One region of the Streptomyces sp. NPDC058401 genome, then DNA from elsewhere that is predicted to be linked to it. Evidence: riboswitches for the same ligand, from Rfam matches in the RefSeq annotation. Region 1 holds a riboswitch; each other region holds the start of a gene.
The links. Region 1 has a riboswitch for cobalamin ahead of ACFWNV_RS10680 (prenyltransferase/squalene oxidase repeat-containing protein). Riboswitches for the same ligand answer to the same signal wherever they lie in the genome.

Region 2: another riboswitch for cobalamin. It lies ahead of ACFWNV_RS10180 (ribonucleoside triphosphate reductase); the one in region 1 lies ahead of ACFWNV_RS10680 (prenyltransferase/squalene oxidase repeat-containing protein).
Region 3: another riboswitch for cobalamin. It lies ahead of ACFWNV_RS34295 (energy-coupling factor ABC transporter permease); the one in region 1 lies ahead of ACFWNV_RS10680 (prenyltransferase/squalene oxidase repeat-containing protein).

The regions. Positions count from the first base shown of each region.
Region 1 is NZ_JBHXKA010000021.1:11,056-20,646, reverse strand. Features, by position in the region: gene ACFWNV_RS10690 (energy-coupling factor transporter transmembrane component T) at 1-720, opposite strand, end outside; gene ACFWNV_RS10685 (hypothetical protein) at 725-1,663, opposite strand; gene ACFWNV_RS10680 (prenyltransferase/squalene oxidase repeat-containing protein) at 1,660-4,455, opposite strand; cobalamin riboswitch at 4,566-4,704, opposite strand; cobalamin riboswitch at 4,832-4,906, shown strand; gene ACFWNV_RS10675 (hypothetical protein) at 5,046-6,458, shown strand; gene ACFWNV_RS10670 (enoyl-CoA hydratase) at 6,519-7,304, opposite strand; gene mmsB (3-hydroxyisobutyrate dehydrogenase) at 7,301-8,203, opposite strand; gene ACFWNV_RS10660 (enoyl-CoA hydratase/isomerase family protein) at 8,200-9,297, opposite strand; gene ACFWNV_RS10655 (acyl-CoA dehydrogenase family protein) at 9,294-9,591, opposite strand, start outside.
Region 2 is NZ_JBHXKA010000019.1:78,466-88,056, reverse strand. Features, by position in the region: gene ACFWNV_RS10185 (endo-1,3-alpha-glucanase family glycosylhydrolase) at 1-1,169, shown strand, start outside; cobalamin riboswitch at 1,310-1,451, shown strand; gene ACFWNV_RS10180 (ribonucleoside triphosphate reductase) at 1,494-3,272, shown strand; gene ACFWNV_RS10175 (anaerobic ribonucleoside-triphosphate reductase activating protein) at 3,269-3,928, shown strand; gene ACFWNV_RS10170 (YybH family protein) at 3,974-4,357, opposite strand; gene ACFWNV_RS10165 (LysR family transcriptional regulator) at 4,464-5,387, shown strand; gene ACFWNV_RS10160 (aminotransferase class V-fold PLP-dependent enzyme) at 5,426-6,652, shown strand; gene ACFWNV_RS10155 (DUF2690 domain-containing protein) at 6,727-7,134, opposite strand; gene ACFWNV_RS10150 (sensor histidine kinase) at 7,302-8,690, shown strand; gene ACFWNV_RS10145 (response regulator) at 8,687-9,355, shown strand; gene ACFWNV_RS10140 (MarR family winged helix-turn-helix transcriptional regulator) at 9,352-9,591, opposite strand, start outside.
Region 3 is NZ_JBHXKA010000150.1:1,688-11,278, reverse strand. Features, by position in the region: gene ACFWNV_RS34340 (YncE family protein) at 1-1,118, shown strand, start outside; gene ACFWNV_RS34335 (cytochrome P450) at 1,200-2,453, opposite strand; gene ACFWNV_RS34330 (tRNA-dependent cyclodipeptide synthase) at 2,434-3,216, opposite strand; gene ACFWNV_RS34325 (EF-hand domain-containing protein) at 3,471-3,683, shown strand; gene ACFWNV_RS34320 (PadR family transcriptional regulator) at 3,728-4,282, opposite strand; gene ACFWNV_RS34315 (hypothetical protein) at 4,292-5,278, opposite strand; gene ACFWNV_RS34310 (energy-coupling factor ABC transporter ATP-binding protein) at 5,294-6,115, opposite strand; gene cbiQ (cobalt ECF transporter T component CbiQ) at 6,112-6,861, opposite strand; gene ACFWNV_RS34300 (energy-coupling factor ABC transporter substrate-binding protein) at 6,866-7,213, opposite strand; gene ACFWNV_RS34295 (energy-coupling factor ABC transporter permease) at 7,213-7,908, opposite strand; cobalamin riboswitch at 7,937-8,131, opposite strand; gene ACFWNV_RS34290 (methylglyoxal synthase) at 8,263-9,180, shown strand; gene ACFWNV_RS34285 (flavodoxin family protein) at 9,272-9,591, shown strand, end outside.

The DNA.
Region 1 (9,591 bases):
CATGGCGGCGGCGAGGCGCAGCGACCGCTCCAGGGCGTCTTCGAGCACCGGTACGACGATGCCCCGCAGGGCGCGCAGCCCCTTGGCGCGGCCGGCCCGCAGCCGCCTGGCCCGGTGCACCCGCTGCACGCTCTGGACGAGTTGGGGCGCGACGCTGATGGACACGGTGACGGCGACGCCCAGTTCGTAGAGGGCGCCGGGCAGGACCCGCAGGGCGCGCTTGGGGTTGGCGAGGGTGTTGGCGGCGCCGATGCAGCACAGCATGCAGGCGAGCCGCAGTCCGTCGGTGGCGGCGGAGAGCAGGGCCTCCAGCGAGACGGGGCCGCCGAGCTGGATCCCCGCGTACCAGTCGGGTGTGGGGATGTGCGGCAGGGAGAAGAGGAAGTGGTCGCGGGGGGTGATGCCGGTGGCGAAGACGGCGCGGAACAGCACCCGGATCGCGACCACGGTGAGGGCCAGGTACAGGTAGTAGGCGAACCCGCGGGCCCAGGGGGCCTCGGTGCGCCGCATGGTGACGACGTAGCCGAGGACGGCGAGGACGAGGAACAGCAGCAGCGGGTTGTTGGTGCGGCTGACGGCGGTGGCCAGGGCGAGGGCCCAGATCCACCAGGCGACCGGATGCAGGGTGCGGGGCAGCCGCCGGCCGCCCGTGTCCGGCGCGACGGCGGACACGGGCGGCACGGGCGGCTTGGCCGCGGCCACGGGGGTGGTGCGGGACACGCGGCTACTCCGTACCACGACGGCGGCGCCGGGCCGCGTACACGGCGGCGCCACCGATCAGGAGCACCAGGGCTCCGGTGGCGACGGCGGGCAGGTACGAGCCCACGTCGTGGGCGGCATCGGCGGCGGGGGCCGCCTCGACGACCCGGGGACCCGGCGCGGACGCGGCGGCCGCCGGCGCGCTCGACGAGGCCGAGGGGGAGGGGGAGGGAGCCGGGGAGGCGCTCTCGGAGGGACTCGGCGAGGCCGGTGGGCTCTCCGGAGCGGTGGGGCCGGGCGTCGGCGTCTGCGGGTCGGGCTCGGGCGGGTTCTCCGGCTTGGGACCCGTGCCGACGGTCGGCGGCACGGGCGCCGCCGTGCGGGTGTCCATGGGCGCGGGTCCGCCGGTCGGCTCGGTGTTCTTGGCCCGGAGCTGGTCGGGGGTGACGGTGGGCTTGCCCTCGGTGCCCTCGATGTCGGTGCCGCCGAAGATCCACAGGTCCACGCTGCCCGGCTCGGGCTTGTAGAGCATGGCGCCGAGCTGGCTGTACTCCCAGGTGTTGCGGCCCGGGTCGGCGTGCCAGTACGACCAGTAGGCGGAGGCGGGAGGCGTCAGCACGCAGTCGTCCTGCTGCGGGGTGGGGAACTGCTTGCCGCCCTGGAAGCCGCTGTACCCGATGCGGCAGATGAAGGCGGGACCGTCGTGGCCGGTGCCGGTGGTGGCCCAGCCGCCCTGGTTGAGGAGCTCGTAACCGGTGGTGGGCGTGGAGCCGCAGGAGCGGTAGACCGGGCCGCCCCAGCGGCTGAAGTCCACGGCGAGGACGGCCCCGGAGGACGTGGTGCACTGCCCGATGGGCAGCGGGGCGGCCCCGGCGGGGGCCGCGGTGGCGGCGAGGGCCGCCACCGTCAGCCCGAGCGCGGCGGCCGTACGCGACAGGGCACGCAGGACGCGGCCGCGGATCACGCCTCGCCCCCGGTGGCCGCGCGGCGGCGCTTCGCGGCGCGGGTCAGGCCCCAGCCGCCGAGGGTCAGCAGCAGGGCCGCCGCGCCGAGCCCGCCGACCTGGGCGCCGGTGGAGGCGAGGCCCCCGCCGTTCCCGCCGGAGCCCGAGCCGCCCCCGCTCTCACCCGGGCTCACGATGACGGGCGAGGAGGAGGAGGGGGAGGGCCGCACCGAGGTGCTGGGCACGGGCTGCGGGCCGGTGCCGCTCATGTCGCGGGTCAGCAGGCCGAAGGAGATGCCGGTGGCGCCGCCGACGGCCTGCGCGGAGGCCCGGACGTCGGAACCGGGCTGGCCGCCCTTGGCGATGGTGAAGCCGCCGTCGCCGTTCTGCTGGGAGACGAGGAACTTGCGGGCCTTGGCGATGCGGTCCGCGTGCTTCGTGCCGTCCAGGGACATCCCCTGCACCGCGAGGGCCGCGGAGTTGACGGAGTTGCCGGATGCGCCGGGGAAACCGCCGTCCTCCTTCTGCTGGGTGGCCAGCCAGGCGACGGCCCGGTCGACGGCCTCCTGCGAGGCGGCGTCGGGGAGCAGGTCGAGGGCCATGGCCGCCATCGCGGTGGAGTCCACCTCGGCCCGGCTGGCCTCGCCGATCAGGCTGGGCCAGGCGCCCGAGGGCTCCTGGAGGCTCTTGAGGTAGGCGATCGGTTCGGCCGCGGCGGCCGTCTCGCCGGCGCGGACCTGGGCGATGACACCGAGGGACTGGGAGAAGACGGAGGTGGCGTAGGCGTAGTTGCCCTTCGCCGCGCACTGCTTGGGGGTGTCGTTCTTCGCCGCGCAGACGCCCTTGGCGAGCGCGGCGAGCAGGTCCTGGCCGCCGAAGTCGCGGGGGTCGCGGCCCACGGCTTCCGCGAGGAGGGCCGTCTTGCCGAGGGAGCCGCCGCCGGCGTACTTGGTGCCGATCAGCGTCCAGTCGTTGATGGTGCGTCCCTTGCCGTCCTTGCCGCCCTTGTCGAGGAAGTCGACGATGCCCCGCAGCGCGGAGTTGTCCTGGCCGGTGGCCGCGAGTGCGTAGGCGCCGTCGATGGTCAGGCCGTAGTCGGCGAAGCCGGTGCCCGGGCCGCTCTCGTAGTAGCGGCCCTGGATCAGACGGCTGTGGTCGGCGAGGTACGCCGAGCCCTTCCGCAGGTCCGGCCCGTCACCGGCCGGAGGGGTGACGGGCGGGGTCACCGGGGGAGTGACCGGCGGCGTGGTGGGCGGCGTCGTCGGCGGGGTGGTCTTCTTCGTGGTCAGCGCCACCAGATCGCTCTTGGCGCCCGCGACGGCGGCCGGGGCGGTCGCGAACAGCCGCGATTCGGTGTCGTCCTCCTCGAAGCCGAAACCGGCCCCCGGGAACTGGTGCCGGGAGAGCCAGGAGACGCCCGCGTCCGCGAAGGCCCCGTCGCCGAGGGCGCGCAGGGCCTGGGCGGCCCAGGCGGTGGAGGCCGGGCTGCCGGTCGTCAGGTACGAGGCGGAGGGCCAAGCACCGGTCGCCAGCTGGGACTTCTTGAGCCAGCCGCGGGCCTTCTGCACGGCCGCGTCGTGACCGCCGGCCCGCTTGAGGGCCAGCGTGATCAGCCCGGTGGAGTTCGCGTCGCTGTCGCACCATTCGCCGGCGCGGATGAGGATGGAGGTGAAGCCGCCGTCCTCGCACTGGAGCCCGGTCAGCCGGTTCACGGCGTCCCCCGGCGGTGTCACGCCTCCGTTCAGCAGGGCGATGACGGCCATGGCCTGGGCCTCGGACTGGCCGGTGGTGCGGAAGTCCCCCCTGGTCAGGCAGCCTTCGATGTTCTCGCCGTCACCGATGTCGCGCGGGCAGACGTACGTCAGCAGGTCGCCGAGCAGGTCGTGACCGCCGAAGGCGCGGGGGTCCTTGCCGGTGGCCTCGGCGACGAGCGCGAGCCGGGCGGCCGCGGTGGCGTCGGGGATCTTGTCCTTGCCGGCCGGGTAGGCGTACGCATCGGTCTGCGCGGGTGCGGCGAGGAAGCCCGCGACCTTCTTGGCCGCCGGGCTCTGCGGATCGCCGGCCTTCAGGGCGAACACGGCCTCGGTGGTGAGGAAATGGTTCGGGGTGGTGGCGCCCTCGTCGACGACGCGCTCCCCGTCCGTCAGCTTCCCGGTGACCCAGCGGGCGGCCGCGGCGACGTCGACCGACCCCGCGGGCACGGTGGGCGGGGCCGTCGGCACGGTCGGATCGGGGGTGGAACCTCCCCCGGCGCGCACGTCGTCCGGGGAGAATCCGGGCCTGCCCGAGGTGCCCCCGACGTCGGTGCCGCCGTAGACCCAGGCGTCCACATCGCCGGGCTGCGGGGTGCGGGACATGGCGCCGAGCGAGCTGTAGGTCCAGCTCTTCTGGCCGGGGGAGGCGGTCCAGTACGACCAGTAGGCGGTGGCCTGCGGGGTGAGGACGCAGTCCTCCTTGGCCGGAGTGGGGTACTGCGTACCGGAGTTGAAGGAGCCGTTGCCTATCCGGCAGATGAATCCGTCACCGTCGTGGACGGTGCCCTCGGTGGTGAAGCCGCCGGTGTGCAGCAGCTCGTAGCCGGTGGTGGGGGTGGTGTCGCAGCCGCGCTCGACCTTGCCGCCGAAGGGGCCGAAGTCCACGGCGACGACGGCGCCGTTGGTGGCCGTGCACTGCTCGATCGGATCGGCGTTCGCGGAGGTGGGAACCGTGAGGAAGGCCACTCCCGCACCGAGCGTCAGGAAGGACGCGGTCACGAGGGAGAGGAACCGCCGTCTCGTTCCCGCACGCCGTTGCGCCTGCTGTTCGGTCCCCACCGCGGCCCTCGTCTCTGCCGGGCGGCCGGGTACGTGGCGATGCGCCCCCGCAGGGCTCATGGGCCATGGGGAGGCTGCGACGACCACACCGCAGTCCGCGACGGCGTTCTTCGTACTTGTGACCCAGCCCCAGGCATTCCGGCTCACCCGGGACGCCCCGGGCCTACGGTTGCGGGTCAGCGCCGGAATTCGACCGGCTTCCCCTGGTACTGAGCAGTTATCAGCCGGAGTGCAACACGGATGTCGGTGACGCGTCAAGGTGGCGTGAGTCTCACGGGGCGCTCACCCGGGCACCGGCGCGGGTCCGGCGGCTGCCCGCCCTCCGGGTGGCTGGCGGAGCCTTGATCACTCCGGTAGCGTCCTGGGCTGCCACGTGGGGGAATCCGGTGCGAAGCCGGAGCTGACGCGCAGCGGTGTGGGACGGCGGGGGCCGTTCCGAGCCCGAATGCCCAAGCGGCGATGCACTACAGGAAGCCGTACCACGCGTTCCGGACGGCGGCCCTCCGACCATGCCCCGGCCGTGCTCGTGTGCGGTGACGTGCGGGCGTGCTCAGGCGGTGGCCGGCGTTCGCCGATTCCAGGAGCAGGCCATGTCCCGTCCCCGTACCTCCCGCCGCCTCGCGCTCGCGGTGCCCGCCGCGCTCGGCGCCCTCGTCCTCACCGCACTGCCCGCCTCCGCGACCTCCAGCCCGGCGCAGATCGCCACGTCCAAGACGAACGGCGTCACCTACCTCAAGTCGCTCCAGGCGGCGGACGGTTCGTACGCCGGGTCCGGGCTGTCCAACGAATGGGCGTTCAGCGCCTTCGCCGCCGCCGGTACGGCCGTCGTCGACGTCTACCCGGGCGGCGACACCACGAAGAACGCCCGCACGGTCTACCGCAACCTGCTCTCCACGGCGGCCTGGCCGCAGGCCTCTCCGGTGGTCACCGACTACGAGCGCGGCACCCTGAACGCCTACGCGGCAGGCATCGACCCGGCCCGCGTCTCGGCCTCGCGCAACCTCGTCGCGAACGTCTACTCCTACTGGCAGACGGCCGAGGCGGGCTACTTCGGCCCGTCCGGAAACTTCAACGGCACGGTCTTCGCGGCCCTTTCGCTGCGCGGGGCCAAGACCCAGGGCGGCGCCCACCGCATCCCGCAGGCGCTCACCGACTCCATGGTCACCCGCATCCGCGCCAACCAGCACGTGGACGGCGGTTGGACCTACAACAAGGCCGAGGGCAACCCCACCGTCCTCAACTCCGCGGGCGACGTCGACATGACGGGCGCCGCGATGGCTGCCCTCTGCGTCTCCGGCGTCCCCAACACGGACGCGGACGTCGTGCAGGCCAAGAACTTCCTCAAGGGCAAGCTGGCCGCCACCACCGGCGCCTTCAACTCCCTGTACGGAGTCAACACCAGCTCCAACGGCTGGGGCGTGGCGGGCCTGAACGCCTGCGGCATCAACCCGCAGACCGGCGACTTCCTCACCGCCAACGGCAAGACCCCGATCGACTTCCTGATCGCCAACCAGTACAACCCGGCGGGCGGATTCAAGTACAAGCCCGCCGACACCTCGCCCTCCGCCTACGCCTCCATCGACGCACTGCGCGCCGTCGTCGGCGGCGGATTCACCACCGCCCCGCCGGCCCCCGTCACCCCGGGTGCCCCGCAGTGGGTCGCCCAGTCGGCCTTCACCGCCGGCACCGCCGCCAAGCTGGCCCTGACCGTCGACGACGGCGCCGGCGGCCTCAAGGTCTGCTCGGTGGCCTTCACCCCGACCGGGACGACCACCACCCTCGGCGACGTGCTGAACGCCGCGACCACCGGCGCCACCCCGTCGGGCTGTGTCGCGGGGGTCACCCCGTCCTCCGGCACCGGCACGATCACCAACGTCAACGGCAAGGCCAACAGCGGCTCCGACACCTGGAAGGTCAGCGTCGACGGCTCGGCCTTCGCCGGCGCCGCCCGCAACAAGGTGATCAACGTGGGCGACACGATCGCCCTGCGCTGGGGCGCCTGATCCCCGCGGGTGCGGGCCCCGGCTCAGCGGGGCCCGCACCCGTTTCGGGCTGTCGGCGGCTCAGCCGTGGGTGAAGTGCGGAGGCCGTTTGTCCACGAAGGCGGACATGCCCTCCTTCTGGTCGGCCGAGGCGAACACCGCGTGGAACAGGCGGCGTTCGAAGCGGACTCCTTCGGCGAGGGTGGTCTCGAAGGAGCGGTTCACGGCCTCCTTGGCCATCATCGCCACCGGCTTCGACATCCCGGCCACGGTCTCGGCCACGGACAGGGCCTCGGCGAGCAGCTCGCCCGCCGGGACGATCCGGGAGACGAGCCCGGCCTGCTCGGCCTCCTCGGCGCCCATGGTGCGGCCCGTCAGGCAGAGTTCCATCGCCTTGGCCTTGCCGACGGCGCGGGTGAGCCGCTGCGAGCCGCCGATGCCGGGGATGACCCCGAGCTTGATCTCGGGCTGCCCGAACCTCGCGGTGTCGGCGGCGAGGAGGATGTCGCAGAGCATCGCCAACTCGCAGCCGCCGCCCAGCGCGTAGCCGGAGACCGCGGCGATCGTCGGCGTACGGACCTGGCCGAGCCGGTCCCAGGCGGTGAACCAGTCGGAGAGGTACATGTCCATGTAGCTCTGCGGCCGCATCTCCTTGATGTCGGCGCCCGCGGCGAAGGCCTTCGCGGAGCCGGTGAGGAGGATGCAGCCGACCTCCGGGTCCCGGTCCAGCTCCTCGGCGGCCGCCACCACCTCGGTCATGACCTTCAGGTTGAGGGCGTTGAGGGCCTCCGGCCGGTTGAGGGTGATGACGGCGACCCGGCCCTTGCGTTCGAGCAGGATGGTCTCGTAGGGCGTACGGGCGGTCATGCGGATGCTCCGTTCTGCGGTCGGAGGGTGCGGACGATCGCGGAGAAGTCCAGCCCGGCGCCCTGTCCCGCGGCGAACGCGGCGTACAGCTCGGCGGCCTTGAGACCCAGCGGCGCGTGCACGCCGCCCGCCCGCAGGGCGTTGGCGGCCAGGCCCAGATCCTTGGCCATGAGGGGTGCGGCGAAGCCGGGCCGGTACTCGCGGTTGGCGGGACTCGTCGGAACCGGGCCGGGGACGGGGCAGTTGACCGTGAGCGCCCAGCACTGGCCGGAGGCGGTGGAGGCGACGTCGTAGAGCGCCTGGTGGTCCAGGCCGAGGCTCTCGGCGAGGACGAAGGCCTCGCTGACACCGATCATCGAGACGGCGAGGATCATGTTGTTGCAGATCTTCGCGGCCTGCCCCGCGCCCGCTGCCCCGCAGTGCACGGCCTTCTTCCCCATGACGTCAAGGAGGGGTTCGGCGGCGGCGAACTCCGCCTCCCCGCCACCCGCCATGAAGGTGAGCGTGCCCGCCTCGGCGCCGACCACCCCGCCGGACACCGGGGCGTCGAGCGCCCGGTGCCCGGCGGCCGTGACGGCCTCGTGCGCGGTGCGGGCATCGGCCACGTCGATCGTGGAGCAGTCGACGAACAAGGTGCCGGGCCGGGCGGCGGCGAGCAGCCCCTCGTCCCGGTACAGGGCGAGGACGTGGCGGCCGGCCGGGAGCATGGTGATCACCACGTCGGCGGGTGCGGCAGCGTCGGCCGCCGATGCGGCCGGTTCGACGCCGGCCGTGGCCGCGGCGGCGAGCTGGTCCGGTACGAGGTCGAAGCCGAGGACGCGGTGGCCGGCCGCGACCAGATTGGCGGCCATGGGACCACCCATGTGTCCGAGTCCGATGAATGCGACGGTACGGGTCACCAGGCGACCTCCGTGGACGATGCGGACGCGGCGAGGCGGAGTTCGCGGTCGCCGAGCGGGGCGAAGAACCGTTCGACGTCGGCCGGGTCCACGGCCTCCAGGACGGCGGGGGACCAGTGCGGGTCGCGGTCCTTGTCGATGACCTGGGCGCGGATGCCCTCGACGAGGTCGGGGGAGGAGAGGGCGGCGAGGGAGACGCGGTACTCCTGCTCCAGGACCCGCTCCAACGGGCCGAGCGCGCGGGCCCGGCGCAGCGCGGCCAGGGTGACCTTGACGGCGGTCGGTGACTTCTTCAGGAGCGTGTCCGCCGCGGCCTTCGCGGCGGGGGCGTCCGATGCGCGCAGCCGCGCGAGGATCTCCTCGACGGTGTCGGCGGCGTAGCAGGGGTCGATCCACGCGCGTGCGGCGTGGAGTTCGCCGGGCGGCGGCTGTTCGACGTACCGCTCCAGTACGGCGTGCACGGACGCGGAGGCCAGGTCGCGGCCCAGGGCGGACAGGGCCGCCGAGGGGACGAAGTGGTCGGCGAGCCCGCACGCCAGGGCGTCCGCCGCACCGACGGCCGAGCCCGTCAGGGCGAGGTGGGTGCCGAGTTCTCCCGGGGCGAGGGCGAGGAGGTAGGTGCCGCCGACGTCCGGGACGAAGCCGATGCCGGTCTCGGGCATGGCGATGCGGGAGCGTTCGGTGACGATGCGGACGCTCCCGTGCGCGGAGATCCCGACGCCGCCGCCCATCACGATGCCGTCCATGAGGGCGACGTAGGGCTTGGGGTAGCGGGCGATGCGGGCGTTGAGCCGGTACTCGTCGCGCCAGAACTCCGCGGAGGCCGCGCCGCCGGTGCGGGCGTCCTCGTGGATCGCGCGGATGTCGCCGCCCGCGCAGAGGCCGCGTTCGCCGGCGCCCTCGATGACGACGGTCTCGATGCCCGGGTCCTGCTCCCAGGCGGTGAGGGCCCGGTCGATGCGCAGGGCCATGGGGTGCGTGAGGGCGTTGAGGACCTTCGGGCGGTTGAGGGTGATGTAGGCCGCGTGGCCTTCGGTGCGCAGGAGGACGTGGTCCGGTTCTTCGGAGGATGCATCGGGGGAGGCGTGGTTCATCGCAGGGTCTCCGTCAGTCCGCGCGCGACGATGACGCGCATGACCTCGTTGGTGCCTTCCAGGATCTGGTGGACGCGCAGGTCGCGCACGATCTTCTCGATGCCGTACTCGCTGAGGTAGCCGTAGCCGCCGTGGAGTTGGAGGGCGCGGTCGGCGACCGCGTACCCGGTGTCGGTGGCGAACCGCTTGGCCATCGCGCACAGGCGCGGGGCCAGCGGATCGCCCGCGTCGAGGGCCTCCGCGGCCTGCCGGAGCAGGGCGCGGGCGGCGGCCAGTTCGGTGGCCATGTCGGCC
Region 2 (9,591 bases), on a different contig from region 1:
GCCTGCTCCGCGACCGGCCGCTGCCCGTCCCGCCCAAGACCGGGAACTGGGAGCTCGCCAACCTCCAGCAGGAGGTCCGCACGGCCCGCGCCGCCGGCATCGACGGGTTCACCCTCGACCTGCTCTCCCTGACGGGGAAGAACCGGGAACGCTGCAACCTGCTGATGGAAGCCGCCCGTTCGGTGGATCCGGGCTTCAAGGTCATGCTGATGCCGGACATGACCTCCCTGGGCACCGACGACCCGGCCGTGCTCGCCGACCTCCTCGCCGAACTCGGCAGGGCCCCGGCGGCCCACCGGCTCCCCGACGGACGGCTGGTCGTCTCGCCGTTCAAGGCGGAGGAGAAGAGCGTCGCCTGGTGGACCACGGTCATGGACATCCTGAAGTCCCGGCACGGCATCCGTACCGCCTTCGTCCCCCTCTTCCTCGACTTCGGGGCGCACAGCGGCGAGTTCGGGCCGATCAGCTACGGATTCTCCGAGTGGGGCAGCCGCAGCTACGTCGGCCAGGAGAGCTCCACGCGCGACGTGCGGCGCGCCCACGCCGCGGGCAAGATCTGGATGCAGCCCGTATCGGTCCAGGACGCCCGCCCCAACCAGGGCATCTACGACGAGGCGGGCAACACCGCGACCCTGCGCGCCACATGGAACCGCGCCATCGAGGACGGGGCCGACTGGGTCCAGCTCACCACGTGGAACGACTACAGCGAGGGCAGCCAGTTCGCGCCCTCCCTGCACAACGGCCACGCCTACCTGGACCTTTCCTCGTACTACCTCACCCGGTTCAAGACCGGCGGCTGGCCGAAGATCGTCCGCGACACGCTGTACCTGAGCTCGCGCACCCAGTTCGCCGCCGCGGACCCGAGCGGCGCCCAGTCCCTCGTGATGGCGCTGCGCGGCGGCAGCGCCGCGGCCCGGGACACGGTGGAGGTGCTGAGCTTCCTGACCGCGCCCGCGAGCATCCGTACGGCCGTGGGCGCGGCCGGGGACACGCACGCGGCCCCGGCCGGGGTCCACGCCGAACTGCTGCCCCTGGCTCCGGGCACCGGCTCGGCGTCCGTGGTCCGCGAAGGCAAGGCCGGGGCCCGGGTGGAGCTGCGCTACCGGGTGGACCGCACGGTGGAGGTGCAGGACCTCCAGTACTACGCCGCCACCAGCGGCCGGAGCTGAGCACGCGGGGCCCCGGCGCGATCCGCCGGGGTCCGGCGCGGTCCCGGGGCTCCGGCACCGTTCCGCAGGGGCTGAAGTCCCGTGGCTCGGGACCTTCGTCACCCCATATGTAGTGGTGGCCTTCAGCTCTCACATCTATATGTAGTGTTGGCCTTGCCGGTTCGGCGGGGCCTCTCCCCGACCGAGGCAACAGGGAACCCGGTGGGAATCCGGGACTGCCCCGCAACGGTGAGTCCGCCACGGCGGACGAGTCCGACACCTGCCGGCAAGGGCCTTCAAGAGTGCCCGCCATTCTTCCGTGCCGAGCCTCGTGGGAGGGCTGCCGTGACTGCTGTCGTCGACGCCGTAGAGACCGTGACCGAATACCTGGACCGCCGGGACTGGCGGGTGAACGCCAACGCCAACCAGGGCTATTCGCTCGGCGGACTCATCCTCAACGCCGCCGGCAAGGTCACCGCGAACTACTGGCTGGAACAGGTCTATCCCGCCGCCGTGGCCCGCGCCCACCGCGAGGGCGACCTCCACATCCACGACCTGGACATGCTCTCCGGCTACTGCGCCGGCTGGTCCCTGCGCACCCTGCTGACCGAGGGCTTCAACGGAGTGCCCGGACAGATCGACTCCGCCCCGCCCAGGCACCTGTCCTCGGCCGTCGGCCAGATCGTGAACTTCCTCGGCACCCTGCAGAACGAATGGGCGGGCGCCCAGGCCTTCTCCTCCTTCGACACCTACCTGGCGCCCTACGTCCGCCTCGACGCGCTGACGTACGACCAGGTCAGGCAGTGCGTCCAGGAGCTCGTGCACAACCTCAACGTGCCCTCGCGCTGGGGCACCCAGACCCCCTTCACCAACCTCACCTTCGACTGGACCTGCCCCGAGGACCTGCGCGAGCAGATCCCGGTGGTCGCGGGGGAGGAGACCGGTTTCACCTACGGCGAGCTCCAGGCCGAGATGGACATGATCAACCGGGCGTACATCGAGGTGATGACCGAAGGCGACGCCGCCGGGCGGGTGTTCACCTTCCCCATCCCGACCTACAACATCACCCGGGACTTCCCCTGGGAGAGCGAGAACGCCGAGCGGCTCTTCGCGATGACGGCCAAGTACGGGCTCCCGTACTTCCAGAACTTCATCAACTCCGAGCTCGAACCCCACATGATCCGCTCCATGTGCTGCCGGCTCCAGCTCGACCTGACCGAGCTCCTCAAGCGCGGCAACGGCCTCTTCGGCAGCGCCGAGCAGACCGGCTCGCTCGGCGTGGTCACCCTCAACTGCGCCCGCCTCGGGCACCGTTACGCGGGCGACGAGCCGGGGCTGCTGGCCGAGGTGGACCGGCTGTGCGAACTCGCCAAGGACAGTCTCGAAATCAAGCGGATCACCGTCCAGGACCTGATCGACGGCGGTCTCTTCCCTTACACCAAGCGGTACTTGGGCACCCTGCGCAACCACTTCTCCACCATCGGGGTCAACGGGATCAACGAGATGGTCCGCAACTTCAGCGCGGACGCCCACGACATCACCACCCCCGAGGGCCACGCCCTCGCGGTCCGCCTCCTGGACCGGGTCCGGGCCCGGATGGTCGACTTCCAGGAGAGCACCGGCCACCTCTACAACCTGGAAGCCACCCCCGCCGAGGGCACGACGTACCGCTTCGCGAAGGAGGACCGGGCCCGCTTCCCCGGCATCCTCCAGGCCGGCACCGACGCCAACCCGTACTACACCAACTCCTCGCAGCTGCCCGTCGGCTGGACCGACGACCCCTTCGAGGCGCTGGAGCGCCAGGACGAACTGCAGGGCAAGTACACGGGCGGCACCGTCCTGCACCTGTACACCCCCGAGCGGATCCCGACGGCGGAGGCCTGCGCCAAGCTGGTCCGGCGCTCGCTGGAGACCTTCCGGCTCCCCTACCTGACGGTGACCCCGACCTTCTCCATCTGCGCGGACCACGGCTACCTGGCGGGGGAGCAGCCGAACTGCCCCACCTGCGGGGCGGCGTGCGAGGTCTGGACCCGGGTCATGGGCTACCACCGCCCCGTGTCCTCCTTCAACATCGGCAAGAAGGGCGAACACGCCGAGCGCGTCCACTTCAAGGCGACGGTGTGAGCGCCGCAGCGGCCGGCGGGGCGAGCGAAGGCGTGAGCGCCACCGCGCAGCCGGACGGGGTCATCCGCATCGGCGGCTGGTCCCGGCTGTCCACCTGCGACTGGCCCGGCCGGCTGGTCACCACCGTCTTCTGCCAGGGCTGCCCCTGGCGGTGCGGCTACTGCCACAACCCCGGTCTGCTGCCCGCCCGGGCCCCCGCCGCCGTCTCCTGGGACGAGGTGCTCGGCCACCTCGCCCGCCGGACGGGGCTGCTCGACGGGATCGTCTTCTCCGGCGGGGAACCGCTGCTCCAGCGCGGTCTGCCGCAGGCGGTACGGGAGGCCCGTGCGCTGGGCCTGGAGGTCGGGCTCCACACCGGGGGAGCCTTCCCCCGGCGGCTGACCCGGCTGCTCGACGCGGGCCTGCTGGACTGGGTCGGCTTCGACGTGAAGGCTCCGCCCGGCCGCTACGAGCGGGTCACCGGCATCGGCCACGCGGCCGCCTCGGCGGAGCGCAGCCTGCGCCTCCTGCTCGCCTCGGGGGTTCCCCACCAGCTCCGCACCACGGTGGACCCGGCCCACCTGGACCCGCCCGCCATGACCGACCTCGACGACTGGCTCGCGGACCTGGGCGCACGCCCCACGCTCCGCCAGACCATGCGACCGCCGGCCGCCTGACGCGCCCCCCTGCTCACCCCGGACGCGCCTCCCTGCGCACCCCGCCTACGCGGCTCCGCCGGGGGCCGGGGCGAACTCGGGCTGGTCCAGCAGCCGCAGCCAGCTGCCGTCGGGCTGGCGGCGTACGACCTGGGCCCGCGCCCCGGTGCCGTCGCTCGGCGGGGTGGAGGTGAGGGCGATGCCGTCGCTCACGAGCGTCGGCAGCGGGGGCTCCGGCTCGAAGTGCGGCCGGTTCACCAGCACCTGCTCCCACAGGGCGCGGATGGCCTCCCGGCCCACCGTCAGCTCGCCGGGCGGGAAGGCCATCACGGCGTCCTCCTCGTAGAGCGCGGCCACCCCGGCCGCGTCGCCGGCGTTGGACCGCTCGACGAACAGGCGGGTGATGTCCTCGGGCTGCAGGGCCTTCTCGTACGACGCGTAGTCCGACATCGCTGCCTCCTGTGCTGGAACCGGGGTGTGCTCTGTGTTCCAAGCCTGACGCCCGCCGCACCAGAAGTCCAACAGCTGGTTCTGCTGGAAGCTAGAATCCACAGTCATGGAACTGAGGCAGCTCGAATACTTCGTCGCGGTGGCCGAGGAGCAGAACTTCACGCGCGCGGCCGAACGCGTCCACATCAGCCAGTCCGGTGTCAGCGCCCAGATCCGCCGCCTCGAAGAGGAACTGGGCGCCGAACTCTTCGACCGGTCCTCCCGCACCGCCACCCTCACCGTCGCGGGCAAGGCCGCTCTGGAACACGCCCGCACCGCCCTCGCCGCCACCGGGGCCCTCGCCCAGGCGGTAGGGGAGGTGACCGGCCTGATCCGGGGCCGCCTCACCGTCGGCATGGTCGTCGGCTGCACCATCACCCCCCTCTTCGACGCCCTCGCCGCCTTCCACCGGGCCCACCCCGGCGTGGAGATCGCCCTGCTGGAGGACAACTCCGACCGCCTCGTCCAGGCGGTGCGCGCCGGCGCCGTCGACCTCGCCCTCGTCGGAACCGCCGCCACCACCCCCGAGGGACTGGAGGCGTTCACCCTCATCAGCGAGCGCCTGGTCGTCGTGGTCCCGGCAGGGCATCCGCTGGCCGTGGCGGACCGGGTGACCCTCCGCGACCTCGGCGGGTACCCGGTCATCTGCATGCCCCCGGGCACGGGGCTGCGTACGGTGCTCGACCAGGCCTGCGCCGGACAGGGGCTGCGGCCCGCGATCGCCCTGGAGGCCGGCGCCGCCGATGCCGTGGCGGACCTCGCGGCGCGCGGGCTCGGGGTCGCCGTCCTGAGCGCCTCGATGGCCGATTCCTATCGCGACCGGCTCACCGCCCGGACCATCGAGGACGTGGAGATCCCGGCCCTGCTGTCCCTGGTCTGGCGCGATACCCGCAGTCCCGCCCTACGGGAGCTGCTCCTGCGGTGCCGCCGCGCCTTCGCGGCGCCGATGGCCGGAGGAGGGACTGTCGCTCCGGTGGACGGCGGGGCATGATCGGGCCGACAGCCGCGCCGCATCCACGGAGACCCCACGTGACCCAGCCCGCAGAGCCGACCGACCGGACCCCCCGCGCCGATCACGCCGACACCGCCGGCCGGGCCGGCGCCGCCACGCGCGGCGGGTCCGTACGCCGCCCCGCCGAATTCCCCGGCGGCCGGGCGCTGTTCCGGCTCTCCGAGGAGATCGCCCACCTGAACCACGGGTCGTTCGGCGCGGTACCCGTCCCCGTCCAGGAGGCGCAGGCCGCCCTCCGGGCACAGGCGCACGCCGATCCCGACGCCTTCTTCATCGGCGCCCCCGACCGGCTCGTCGCGGCCCGGACCCGGATCGCCGCCCGGCTCGGCGGCGATCCGGACGGGCTCGCCTTCGTGTCCAACGCCACCGAGGCCGCCAACGTGGCCCTCGACGCCGTGGAGTTCGCCGCCGGCGACGAGATCCTGGTCACCGACCACGGCTACGGCACGGTCGTCGCGGCCGCCGCCCGCCGCGCCCCCCTCACCACCGTGGCCCTGGGCACCGACCTCCCCGACGAGGACGCCGTACGGGAGACCGTGCTGGCCGGGCTCACCCCGCGGACCCGGGTCGCCGTACTCGACCACATCAGCTCGCCCACCGCCCGGCTCATCGCCTCGCCCCGGCTGCTCGCCGAACTCGCCGAGCGGGGCGTCACCACCATCGTGGACGGCGCCCACGCCCCCGGGATGATCCCCGACCCCCTGGGCGGGGGCGCCGACTTCTGGTTCGGCAACCTCCACAAGTGGGCCTACGCCCCCTCCGGCACCGCGATGCTGGCCGTCGCCCCGCAGCACCGCGACCGGGTCCGCCCGCCGGTCCCGTCCTGGGAGGACCACTACGGCTTCCCGCGCTCCGTGGAGAACCGCGCCACCTACGACTACACCGGCTGGCTCGCCGCCCCGGAGGGGCTGGACCTGCTGGAGGAGCTCGACGCCGCCAAGGTGCGGGCCCACAACAGCGCCCTCGCCGCCTACGGCGCGGCCCTGCTCGCCGAGATCCCCGCGGTCGCCCCGCTCCCGTACACCGAGGGCCTCGCCCTGCGCACGCTGCGGCTGCCGCCCGGGGTGGCCGAGACCCCGGACGCCGCCCAGGGCCTGCGCGAGCGGCTCGCGGCCGAGCAGCGGATCCGGGTCCTGATCTGGCCCTGGCCGGGCGGCGGCGGGATCCGGGTGAGCGGGCAGATCTACAACCGGGCCGAGGAGTACGAGCGGCTCGCCGAGGTGCTCCCCGCCTACCTCCGCTAGCAGCGGTCACGGGCCGTGCCGGCCGTGCGGCTGCCCGTCCACGAGGCCGGGGCGGCCGCACGGCCGGGGGCGGCTCAGTACCAGCCGGTGCAGTGGACGTGCTGGGTGGAGTCGTTCTTGGCGCAGGCCCGCATCAGGTAGCCGGCGTCGTTGAACGGCGGGGTGTGGGTGTCCGTGCCGGACTGGACGGTGGTCACGCCCAGCGCGGTCCAACTGCTGCCGCCGTTGCTGGAACGGTCCACCCACACCATGTCGCCCGGGTCGGCCGCGTAGATGCGGCCCCAGCCGCAGCGCGTGGACGGGCTGTAGCGCAGCTCGATCTGGATGGTGTCGACGGTGCTCGTCCGCTTCGTCACGCCGTCGCTGGTGGAACAGGCCAGCACCCCGGTGCCCGCCGCTTGTGCGGTGGTGCCCGTGAGGCCGAGGCCGGCGACGAGTGCGATGCCCGCCGTCAGGACGGCGGCCTTCCTGGTGAACAGCATGGGATCCCCCTGTGGAGCGTCGAGGTGATCGGCACGCCGGGCGGCGTGCCGTCGGTCGGACCTCCGTACGGTCTCCCGGACGGCACCCGCCCGGCGTCAACCGCAGAGTGGACCCCGCCGGTAAACCTCCGCGTCAGTACGGGACCCCCGCCCGCTACACCCCTGGTATGACGACCAACGCCCGCCCTGCCGCGTACGGTTCGCCGATGCGCACCTGGGCCTGGCGGGCGGCGGCTGACCGGTTCCGCTCCGTCGACCCCCGGCTGGCCGACGCCCTGATGGCCCTGGGCCTGACCGGGGTCGCGGTCGTCACCGGACACCAGTACAGGCCGGCGGGCTGGCCCCGGTTCGACGCCGCCGCCTACCTGCTCACCGTGCTGGTCGGGCTGCCCCTCGTCCTGCGCAGGACCGCCCCGGTCTCCGTCCTCGTCGCCTGCTGCCTGGCCTACACCGGGTACCTCGCCGCCGGGTACTCGCCCTCCCTCAACTTCTGGGGCCCCCTGGTCGCCCTGTACGGGGTCGCGGCCCACCGCCCGCCCCGTACCGTCGCCGCGTGCACGGCGCTGACCGCGGTCGTGGTCTTCCTCAGCGGGCTGAGCGCCCATGCGCTGGGGCTGGGGATGTGGGTGGCGGTGCTGCAGGCCCTGTGCGTCCCCGCGGTGGTGGCGGCGTTCGGCAACGGCGCCCGCCGGCTCGGCGAACGCAATCACCAACTGGCAGCCGTCACGGCCCAGTTGCACCGCGAGCAGGAGTGGCGGGCCCGCCGCGCGGTCACCGAGGAGCAGCGGCGCATCGCCCGGGAGCTCCACGACATCGTCGCCCACCACATGTCCGTCATCAGCGTGCAGGCGGGGATGGCCGGTTACGTCTTCCCGACCGCGCCGGACAAGGCCCGGGCGGCGCTCGGCACGATCGCCGAGACCAGCCAGGAGGGGCTGCGCGAACTGAGGCGCATGCTGACCCTGCTGCGTTCGGGCGGCGACGAGGAGGCGGACGTCCGGCCCGGCGCGCCCGCGGAGGAGGACCGGGACGGCGAGCGGACCCCGTACGCGCCCATACCCGGCCTGGCGGGGCTCGCGGAGATGGCCCGGCGGGTGCGGGCCACGGGCGTTCCCGTCGTACTGCGGACGCAGGGCGCCCCGCGGCCGTTGCCGCCGGGTGTGGAACTGTGCGCGTACCGGGTCGTCCAGGAGGCCCTGACCAACGTCATCAAGCACGCTCCCGCGGCCCGCGCCGACGTCCTCGTCGCCCACCTCCCGCACGCCCTGGAGGTCACGGTCACCGACGACGGAGGCGCAGTGGGAACTGCGGGCGCGGTGAGTGCGGTGGGCGCAGCGGGCGGCGTCCGTGCGGGCCGACCAGATCCGGCCAACGTTGTCCCGGGGCCGGGGCACGGCTTGATCGGCATGCGCGAACGCGCGAGGCTCTACGGCGGAACAGTGGTCGTCGGCCCGCGGACCGAGGGGGGATTCAGCGTGCGCCTCACCTTGCCGGTCACTACCGCGCCCGTCACCCCCGCGCGTCCCCTCGGGCCGGAGAACCGGCCGTCGGTGTGATCCGGGTCCTCGTCGTCGACGACCAGGTCCTGATCCGGGCCGGACTGGCGGCCCTGCTCCAGGCGGCGCCCGGCATCGAGGTGGTCGGTGAGGCCGAGGACGGCGAGGACGCCGTGGCCCGCGCGGCCGCCACCCGCCCGGACGTGATCCTGATGGACATCCGGATGCCCGGGCTCGACGGTCCGGCCGCCACCGAGCGGATCCTCGCGGCAGCGGTGGACCCGCTGCCCCGCGTCCTCGTCCTGACCACCTTCGACCTCGACGAGTACGTGTACGCGGCCCTGCGCGCCGGAGCCTCCGGTTTCCTGCTGAAGGACACCGGCCCGGAGCGGCTGCTGGAGGCGGTCGCGGCGGTGGCCCGCGGCGACGTGCTCTTCGCCCCGAGCGTGACGCGGCGCCTCATCGAGGCCTACGTGAACCGCGCGGACCCGGTGCCGGACACCCCGGCCGCCCTCGACGCACTCACCGCCCGCGAGCGGGAGGTGCTGCGGCTGACGGCGCGCGGGCTGTCGAACACGGAGATCGCCGAGCTGCTCTTCATCAGCGAGGCCACCGTCAAGACCCACCTCAACCGGACCATGAGCAAGCTGGCCCTGGACAGCCGGGCACAGGCCGTGGTCGTGGCGTACGAGACGGGGCTCGTCGTCCCGGGAGGCGCGGTCTAAGCGGTCGCCGCCGGGCCGGGCTGTTCGGCGGGGGTCCCCGCCGGGGCGTCCTCCAGCGTCCGGCGCAGCAGGGCGACGGTGGACGCCAGGTGTTCCAGCGAGTCGGCCGTCAGCGGCCCGGCGAGCAGGGAGCGCAGCCCTTCCTCGAACGTGGGCGTGGCGGCGGCCAGCAGCGCGGCTCCCTCGGGGGTCAGCTCCAGCAGGGACGAGCGGCGGTTGCCGGGATGGGGCCGCCG
Region 3 (9,591 bases), on a different contig from region 1:
GCTGCGGAGCGGCCGACAAGGGACCCGCCGAGGCCCTCGGAACGAAGGGGCCCGCCGCACCCGTCAAAGCCGTGCCGGCGGCGCCGCCGGGCCTGGCCGGAATGCCGCCGCTCCTCGATCCGAACGACGTCTACGCCGCCGACCGGCCGAACAAGCTCTCCCCGGTGGTCAAGGACTTCCCGTCCCGCGTCTACGTGCCGAACACCTCCTCCAACACGGTGTCCGTCATCGACCCGGTGACGTACAAGGTCATCGACACCATCCCCGTCGGGATCCAGCCCCAGCACGTGGTCCCCTCCTGGGACATGAAGACCCTCTGGGTCAACAACAACCGGGGCCACACGCTCACCCCGATCAACCCGGCCACCGGCGAGGCCGGCAAGCCCGTGGAGGTCCACGACCCGTACAACCTGTACTTCACGCCCAACGGCAAGTACGCGGTGGTCATGGCCTCGATGGACAAGGAGCTGGTCTTCCGCGACCCGCACACGATGGACCGGGTGAAAACCGTCCCGGTGACCTGTTTCGGCGTCAATCACGCGGACTTCTCCGCGGACGGCCGCTACTTCATCGTGAGCTGCGAGTTCTCCGGCGAACTCCTCAAGGTCGACACCGAGAAGATGGAGGTCGTCGGCCAGCAGAAACTGCCCTTCGAGGGCGCGATGCCGCAGGACGTCAAGGTCTCGCCGGACGGAAAGACCTTCTACGTCGCGGACATGATGGCGCACGGCATGTGGGTGCTCGGCGGCGACAAGTTCGAGACCCCCAAGCTGCTGCCCACCGGAAAGGGCTGCCACGGCCTGTACGTCAGCCGCGACTCCAAGGAGATGTACGTCTCCAACCGGGGCGAGGGCTCCGTCTCCGTCTTCGACTTCACGCAGAACAAGCTGACGAAGAAGTGGGAGCTGCCCGACGGCGGCAGCCCCGACATGGGCGGCGTCTCCGCCGACGGCAAGGTGCTGTGGCTCTCGGGCCGCTACAACTCCGAGGTCTACGCCATCGACACCACCACCGGCAAGCAGCTCGCCAAGATCCCGGTGGGCAGCGGCCCGCACGGCCTCGCCGTCTACCCGCAGCCCGGCCGTTACTCCCTCGGCCACACCGGCATCTTCCGGTAGGCCGCGCGTACGCACGACGCGGGTGTGCCCCGGGAACTCGCACAGCTCCCGGGGCACGCTCTACCGCTCACCGCCGTCTCCTCACCAGGCGACGGGGAGCCGCTCGGGAAGCCGCTTGATGAAGCCGGTCCGCCACACGAGGTTCTCCGCCGGCACCGCGAGACGCAGCTCGGGCAGCCGCTCGACCAGCACCTCCAGTGCGATCTCGGCGTGCGCCCGGCCCAGCGCGGAGGCCGGGCAGAAGTGCCGGCCGGCGCCGAAGGCGAGGTTGGCGTTGGGGCCCTCGCGCTCCAGGTCCAGCTCGTCGGGGTTCTCGAAGGCCTCCGGGTCGAAGTTGGCCCCCTCCAGCAGGACGAGCACCAGCTCGCCCTCCTTGACCAGCACCTCCCCGACCTGGATGTCCGCCATCGCGATGCGCGGCAGGCCGTCGCCCACGGACAGGTTCCAGCGCAGCAGCTCGTCCACGGCCTTGCCCATGCGCTCCGGGTGCTTGCGCAGGTACCCGATGAGCTCGGGCTTCTGCAGCAGAGCCAGGACCGCCAGGGTCAGGAACGCGGAGGTGGAGACGGCGCCGGCCCCGAAGAGGGAGACGGCGACGGTGGCGAACATGTCGTCGGTCAGGTGCGCCGACTCCGGGTCCGCCTCCTTCAGCTCGGCGAACTTGCCGAGGAGCCCCGTACGCTCCTCGGCAGGCAGCGCCAGCTGAGCCTTCAGCTGCTGCTCGAAGTAGCCGACGTCCTTGTACCAGTTGAGCGCGGAGTCGGCGAAGGGTTCGCGCGCGGTCATGAACGCGACGTCCAGCCCCGACATCAGCCGCCGCCAGTCCTCGAACGGCACGCCCAGCACCTGGCAGTGCAGGGCCGCCGAGAAGGGGTCGGCGAACCCGGCCCGCAGGTCGGCGGGCCCCCCTTCGGCGAGGAGCTGGTCGATGAGCTCGCCCGCCTTCGCGCGCAGCCAGTCCTGCAGGCCCTTCTGGCGCGGGTTGAGCGCCTTCATGACCGCGTTGCGCAGACCGGCGCTGTTGATGTTGCCCATGTTGTTGACGACCTCGGGCGGGATCGTCAGTGCGTACTGGCGCGGGACGCCGGCGTTCGCCGTGTCCTTGAGGCTGAAGCGCTCGTCCTCCAGTACCTGCTTGGCCAGCGCGTAGCTGCTCACCAGCCAGGCCGGATCCCCGGTGAGGGTGCGGACCTTCGCGACCGGCGCCTTCTCGCGCAGCCAGGTGCACTCCTCGGGGAGCACGTCACCGCGCCGCGAGAGGGGGAAGTCGATGAGCGGCCCGGTGGTCTGTCCGGTGCCCTGATCGGAATGGGCCTCAAGCTGCTCGACGCTCATCGACGGTCCCTTCGGCTGGTGCGGTGTGCGCGTGCGTGTTCGGGTGGTTCGGGTTGCTCTGTGCCTTTTCGGCCGCCTCGGGCCGCACCACGGCGTATGCCTGGTTCCTCGTCGCGCGCAGTCCCCCACCGCGCGAGAAGAGGAGGTCGGTCATCGGCATCTTGACGTGGTACGCCGCCACGGAGGACGGGACGTCGAGAATGCTCGGGGTGTCGATGAAGAACGGCAGCTCGGCCGCCATGTAATCGAAACACACCTGCAACTGCGCGTCGGTGATGGATTCACCTTCCGGCAACTTGGAGCCGACAAAGTGCAGGGCCATTTCCTCGCAGCCCTTGCGGAATTTGTCGTCGGTCTCCAGGAAATGGAGTACGCGGCGGTGCAGAAGTTGGTAGACGGGGTTCGTCTGGAACTCCGAAAGTGCCCTCACGCGGATCTCGGCGTGCGGAGGTCCTGATTCCTCCACGCCCTTGAGAATCCGTCGCCGGACTGCCTTGATTTCCTTCGTCGCACGCTTCTCCGCGTGTTCCTGGGTGTAGCCGAAGGCGGCGAACATCCTGTCCACGTGGAGGTCTGCGTAGACGAAGTCGACCTGCGCGAAGCGGGTCGTGGCCCATCGGGAGAGGTCGGATATGCGCTCGGAGCTGAAGTAGCTGTTGCCGGGGCTCACCCCGATGAGCACATGGTCGCCGTCTTCCCAGATGTGGTGGCAAGTGCGGGTGAAGGGCAGAACTTCGAATGATGCGTCAGCTGTGATCGTCACCTGTGTGATCGCCCTTGTTGCCGCTTGTCCCTGGGAGCCCTGCGCTCCCGGTGTGGCGGCAATGTCGCTACGTTATGCCGTGGTCCCGGAGCGTGACAAGTGGGGGCTTGAATTGTTGGCTGGAATTATCGCTTCCGCACTACGGAAGAGTAATTGAATTTCTATCTGCCGCTCGAACGGGACCCGGGGCGTGAGGGGGCCGGGCGTGCCGCTACCCTGAGCCGGTCAACAAGCACCAAGAAGGGGTGGACCCAGTGGCGGACATCGAGAGCGCACGGACGACGTTCGGCAAGTTCGACGTGAACGGTGACGGCTTCGTGACGGCGGACGAGTTCCGTTCGGCGATGGCGGCGATGGGCGACCCGTTCGTCACCGGCCCGGTCGCGGAGGCCGTGATCGCCGCCAAGGACTCGAACGACGACGGCCTGCTGAGCTTCGACGAGTTCTGGGCCTCCCTGAACAAGTAAGCCTTTGCGCCGCCCTTGGCCCCCTGTCGGGCCGGGGGCGTGCGTCAGCCCTGCCCGGTCCCGCCGGCCATGGCCTCCACCTCGGCGAGGGCCTCCTCCAGCCAGCGCAGCCAGAAGGTCTCCAGCCCGGTTCCCGCGTGCAGCACGACACGCCGCAGCCGGTCCTCGTCGGACTCCCGTCCGGCCGGGAAGTCCCTCTCCTCGATGCCCTCGTACACCGCCAACTGGGCCCGGTGCAGCTCCAGATGCCGCCGCAGCTCCGCGGCCAGCCCCTGCGGCCCCACCACGGCGGCCGCCCGGATCCGCAGCAGCAGCGGATCGCGCACCGGCTTGGGATCCTGCGCCTCCCCGACCCACCGCGCCAGCTCCCCGCTCCCGGCCGGCAGCACCTCGTACTCCTTCTTCTGCCCCCGTACGGGCCCCTCGCTGGGCAGCGCCCGGATCAGCCCGGACTCCTCCAGCCGGCCGAGCTCGCGGTAGATCTGCTGGTGCGTCGCGGACCAGAAGTACCCGATCGACCTGTCGAACCGCCGGGTCAGCTCCAGCCCCGACGAGGGCTTCTCGAGCAGGGCGGTGAGGATGGCGTGCGGGAGCGACATGCGGCCATCCTAGGTTTGCGGCAGATCGAGGACCGCGATCCCCTGCTCCGTGGCCACGGCCAGCCGGCTCCCGTCGGGGTGCGGGGCCGTCACCGGCGAGGGGATGTGGGTGACCCCGTACGCCCCGTCCCGGTGCCACACGCGGATCTCCGGCCATTCCCGCAGGACGCCGCCCGTGGTGGCGTCGACCAGCCGGGGGTGATCGGTCAGCGAGGCCACCAGGTTCCCGCCGCACCCGACCAGGGTTCCCCAGCCGCCCGCTCCGGCGCTGCGCCGCAGCCAGCGGCCTTCCCGGCAGGACCACACGCCCAGTTGCCCGTCCTGGAGGGCGGGGGCCTCCGCGTCGCCCGGGCCCTCACCGGTCCCCGAGACGGCGACCCGGTCCGCGTCGAGCCAGCAGGCGGAGCCGACCTCGGCGTAGAGGGCGGCCGGGCCCAGGAGCTCCCCGTCCCGGTCCAATGCGGTGGGGTCGACGAACGCGGCCGCCAGATCGTAGACGTTGGCGATCCCGAACGGATGCCACATCCAGCCGGCCACCAGGAGCTTGCGGCCGTCGGGGGAGACGGAGAGCCGCGACTGGAACAGATCACCGGCAGTGCGCCGGCCCGTGGTGAGCCGCTCGCCCGTGGCGACGTCCTCGACCTGGAGGACGTCGTACTCCTCCGGGCAGCTCACCAGCACCTCGCGGCCGTCCGGCAGCGCGCCGAGGGCCACCGCGTGGTCGTAGTCCTCGGGAAGGTTGTCACCCCGTGGCAGCTCGCGCGCGATCCGCTCGCCGTCCAGCAGCACGGCCGTGGTGCCGCGCTCCTCGTAGAGCACCGTCCAGCGCCCCGAGGGGGAGCGCACCGCACGGTCGCACCAGGGGGACGCCGGACGGCGGCCCGGATGCTCCCGGCCGTCCGGGGTCCAGCGGCGGAAGCCGCCCACCGGGTCGACCAGGTCCTCGCCCTCCCAGAACAGGGACTTCGGTTCGGATCTTGCCTTCAGCGTCTGCATGGACGGGCAACCTACCTACTGCCAGGCGGCCAGGGCCTCCGGATTTCGGGGGCCGGGGGCGTCCGCCGCCAGGAGGCCGTGGGCCCGCAGCAGTGCGGCCACCGCCGGGGACCAGGCCGGACGCAGGCCCGCCGAGGTGAGGAGGGCCGGCTCCGAGAGGAGGGCTTCGGCCGGGCCGAAGCGGATGCCCGTCGGGGTCAGGACCGCCGCGTCGTCGGCCCAGCGGACCGCCAGGTCCACGTCGTGGGTGGCCATCACCACCGTCGTGCCGGAGGCGCGCAGTCCCGCGAGGACGTCGAGGAGCCGCTCCTGGCCGTCCGGGTCCAGGCCGGCCGTCGGCTCGTCGAGGATCAGCACCCGAGGGGCCATCGCCACCGCCCCCGCGATCGCCGCACGCTTGCGCTGCCCGTAGGAGAGCAGGTGGGTGGGGCGGTCCCGGAGCCGGGTGATGTCCAGGGCGGCGAGGGCCGAGTCCACGCGGGCCCGGACCTCCGGGGCGGGGAGCCCCAGGTTCATCGGGCCGAAGGACACGTCCTGTTCGACCGAGGCCGCGAACAGCTGGTCGTCGGGGTCCTGCACCACCAGCTGGACGGACGTGCGCAGCCGGGTGAGCCCGGCCCGGTCGTACGAGACCTGCGTGCCGTCCAGCCGCAGCGATCCCGCGCCGGGCCGCAGGCCGCCGCTCAGCAGCCGCATCAGCGTGGTCTTGCCGCTGCCGTTGCGGCCGAGCAGGGCCAGCGCCCGGCCCGGGGCGATGGCGAAGTCGACGCCGGTCAGGACCGTGGGGCCGTCCTCGTAGGCGTAGGCGGCGCCGGACAGTTCCACTACCGGGTTCACAGGGCGAGCCCCTTCAGGGTGAGGGTCAGGGTGATCAGGGCCGCCAGCAGGCCGGCGGTGGCCGTCAGGAAGCGCCACGACAGGGACGCCTCCGGTACGAGGACCCGCAGCGCGCCGTCGTAGCCGCGGCCGGCCAGCCCAGCCTGGAGCTTGGCCGCGCGGTCGAAGGCCCGTACGAAGGAGGTGGCGGCGAGCCCGGCCAGGGAGCGCCACACCGCCGCCCGGCCGGTGTGCCCGAGCCGGGCCGCCTGGGCCCGGCGGACCTGGGCCATGGAGTCGAGCAGCAGGAAGCCGATCCGGTACATGACCAGGGCCACGTCCACCACGGGGGCCGGCACCCCGGCCCGGACCAGCCGGGGCAGCACGTCGGAGACCGGGGTGGTGAAGGCGAACAGCAGCAGCCCGAGCGAGGCCGCCGAGGTGCGCAGCAGCAGTTCGGCGGCGAGCCGGGGGCCGTCGGGGGCCAGGGACACCGGTCCCGCCGGGCCGCCCACGGCGAACAGCAGGGGCAGCGCCCCGGTGAAGCAGAAGCCGAGCGGGATCCGGAAGGCCCGCCAGAGCTGCCGGCCGGCCACCCCGGCCGGGCCGAGCAGCACGGCGAGGGTGGCGGCGGCCACCAGCGGCCCGCCCGGCCAGGGCGGCAGGCACACGGCGGTGACCGTCAGCCCGATCCCGAGCAGGGCCTTCTCCAGCGGGTGCCGGCCGCGCCAGCGGCTGCTGTGCGCGGCAACGTCGATCGGCAGCACCCGGCTACGCCTCCGGGGCGGCGGCGGGAGCGGGAGCGGCAGCAGCGGCCGCCCCCTGGCGGCGGCCCTTGCGGACGCCGAAGTAGTAGGCGAGCACGCCCGCTCCCAGGGCCGCCTGCAAGGCGAACAGTGCGGACTCGATCTCGCCGGACGGGGGTTCGTAGAGAGGGGAGAACCAGGGTTCGTAGTCCGGCTTCAGCTCGGTGATCGCCGTCTCGGCCTGCGCGTCGGCGCCGGCGAAGGGCTCCTCCTTGTGATCGCCCATCCCCAGCGCGACCGGGAGGACGGCGAGCGCCGCGACCAGGAGCAGCAGCAGGGTGTTGATCTTCGCGTTCTTGGACATCCCGCTCATCAGGCCGCCGCCTTCTCTCCGGTGCGGGTGGCCGTCAGCTTCGCGACGCCCAGCCGGACCAGGTCCGACTTGCTGGACGCCATCAGCAGCCGCATCACGAGGACGGTCAGCAGCCCCTCGCTCACGGCCAGCGGGATCTGCGTGACCGCGAAGATCCCCCCGAACTTCGCGAGCGAGCCCATGAACCCGGAGGCCGGGTCCGGGAAGGCCAGGGCGAGCTGCACGCTGGTGACGCAGTAGGTGACCAGGTCGGCGAAGAAGGCGCCGAAGAACACGGTCACCATCAGCGGGGCTCCGGACTTCCGCAGCAGCCGGTAGACGGCGTACCCCGCCCACGGGCCGGCGATGGCCATCGAGAAGACGTTGGCGCCGAGGGTGGTGAGCCCGCCGTGCGCCAGCAGCAGGGCCTGGAACAGCAGGGTGATCGTGCCGAGCACCGCCATGATCGGCGGCCGGAACAGGATCGCCCCGAGCCCGGTGCCCGTGGGGTGCGAGCAACTGCCCGTCACGGAAGGGATCTTCAGGGCGGAAAGGACGAAAGTGAACGCTCCGGCCGCACCGAGGAGCAGGGTGCTCTCCGGGTTGGCCTTCACCTCGCGGGTGAGCGCGCGGACGCCGTGGACGACGAAGGGGGCGGACGCGGCGCCCCAGGCGACCGCGTGCAAAGGGGGCAGGAACCCCTCGGCTATATGCATGGGTAGGGAGACCTCTCCAGCACCTCGTGGATGGACAACGCGCCCCGGCCGGTCTCCTGGCTCACGGGTTGACGTCCATGCTCCGCCTTCCCGGGCAGCGCGGAACCTCCCGCGCAGCCCAGTGGCTTTCCCGCAGGAGTGGAGCCGGACTTCCCGATCACAGTGGCGAGGGCCGCACCGGTTTCCCACCGGTTTCCCGAACACCAAGGCCCGCTGACCCTAGTCGGCCGCGCGGACCGGTCACAACCCGCCCCAATCGCGCCATGCGGTGACCGTATTCCGCTTGTGCGTCACGCACCGTGTTCCCACCGCTACTATCGGCCTCAATAGCCCCACCTGAAAAGGGAGTTCCGCATGTCTGTGACCGCCGAAGACTGGCTGCCCCGCGTCGCCGCGCTGTTCCGCACGTACGACCTGGACGGGGACGGGCACCTCGGCCGCGAGGACCTCATCGCCTACGCCGGCCGCCTCGCCGAATGGCTCACCGAGCCCGGGGACACCCGCCGCAGGGCCGCTCTCCACGACGCCTACTCCGAGCTGTGGTCGCAGCTGCAGGCCGCATCGGACACCGACCGGGGCGGCCGGATCAGCGAGCAGGAGTTCGTCGCGGCGGCCGCGCGCGACGCCTTCGACGGCGACCGCTACTTCCGCGAGTCCACCCTGCGGGCCCTCGACGCCCTTGCCGACGCCCTGGACCGGGACGGCGACGGCCGCATCGACCGCGCGGAGTACGAGCGCCTCTTCGGGGCGACCGGCATCGACGGCTCGCTCGACGCGCTCTCCTTCGACCGGGTCGACGTCGACGGCGACGGTTCCATCAGCCGTGAGGAGCTGCGGGCCGCGGCCGTGCACCTCTACCCGCTGGCCGACCCGAGCTGGCTCACCGGAGCGAGCGGCCGCAGCGACCGCCCGCGCGGCATCGCCCTGGTCGCCCACGACGCGCGCAAGGCCGACCTGCTCGCCTGGACGGACCGCAAGGCCGCCGAGCTCAAGCCGCACCGGCTCTACGGGACCGGCACCACCGGCACCCTGATCAACCGGCGGCTCGGCCTGGACGTCGCCCCGCTGCGCAGCGGGCCGCTCGGCGGGGACCAGCAGATCGGCTCGCTGATCACCCAGGGGCAGATCGACCTGCTGGTGTTCTTCTTCGACCCGCTGGCCTCGCACCCGCACGGGGACGACGTACGGGCCCTCATCCGGCTCGCGGTGCTCGGCAACGTCCGCCTCGCCCTGAACGCGGCGAGCGCGGACGCGATGATCGAATCCCTGTGACCCCGACCCGGGCGCCGGCTCCGACGTCGGGCTGAGCCCGGACGGGCGCGGCCCGGTGGCGGCCACGGCGGTCGCCGGTGAGGCTGGGCGGGTGGCTATCGATCCCGCGCGCGACCTCGACTACTCCGACCTGACCGCCGTGTACGTCAACTGCACGCTCAAGCGGTCCCCCGAGCCCAGCAACACCGAGGGCCTGATCGGCAAGAGCCGCGCGGTGATGGAGTCGGCCGGAGCGCGGACCTCGCTCATCCGCGCCGTCGACCACGACATCGCCACCGGTGTCTGGCCCGATATGACCGAGCACGGCTGGGAGAGCGACCAGTGGCCGGTGCTCTACAGCCAGATCATGGACGCCGACATCCTCGTGCTGTGCGGCCCGATCTGGCTCGGGGACAACAGCTCGGTGATGAA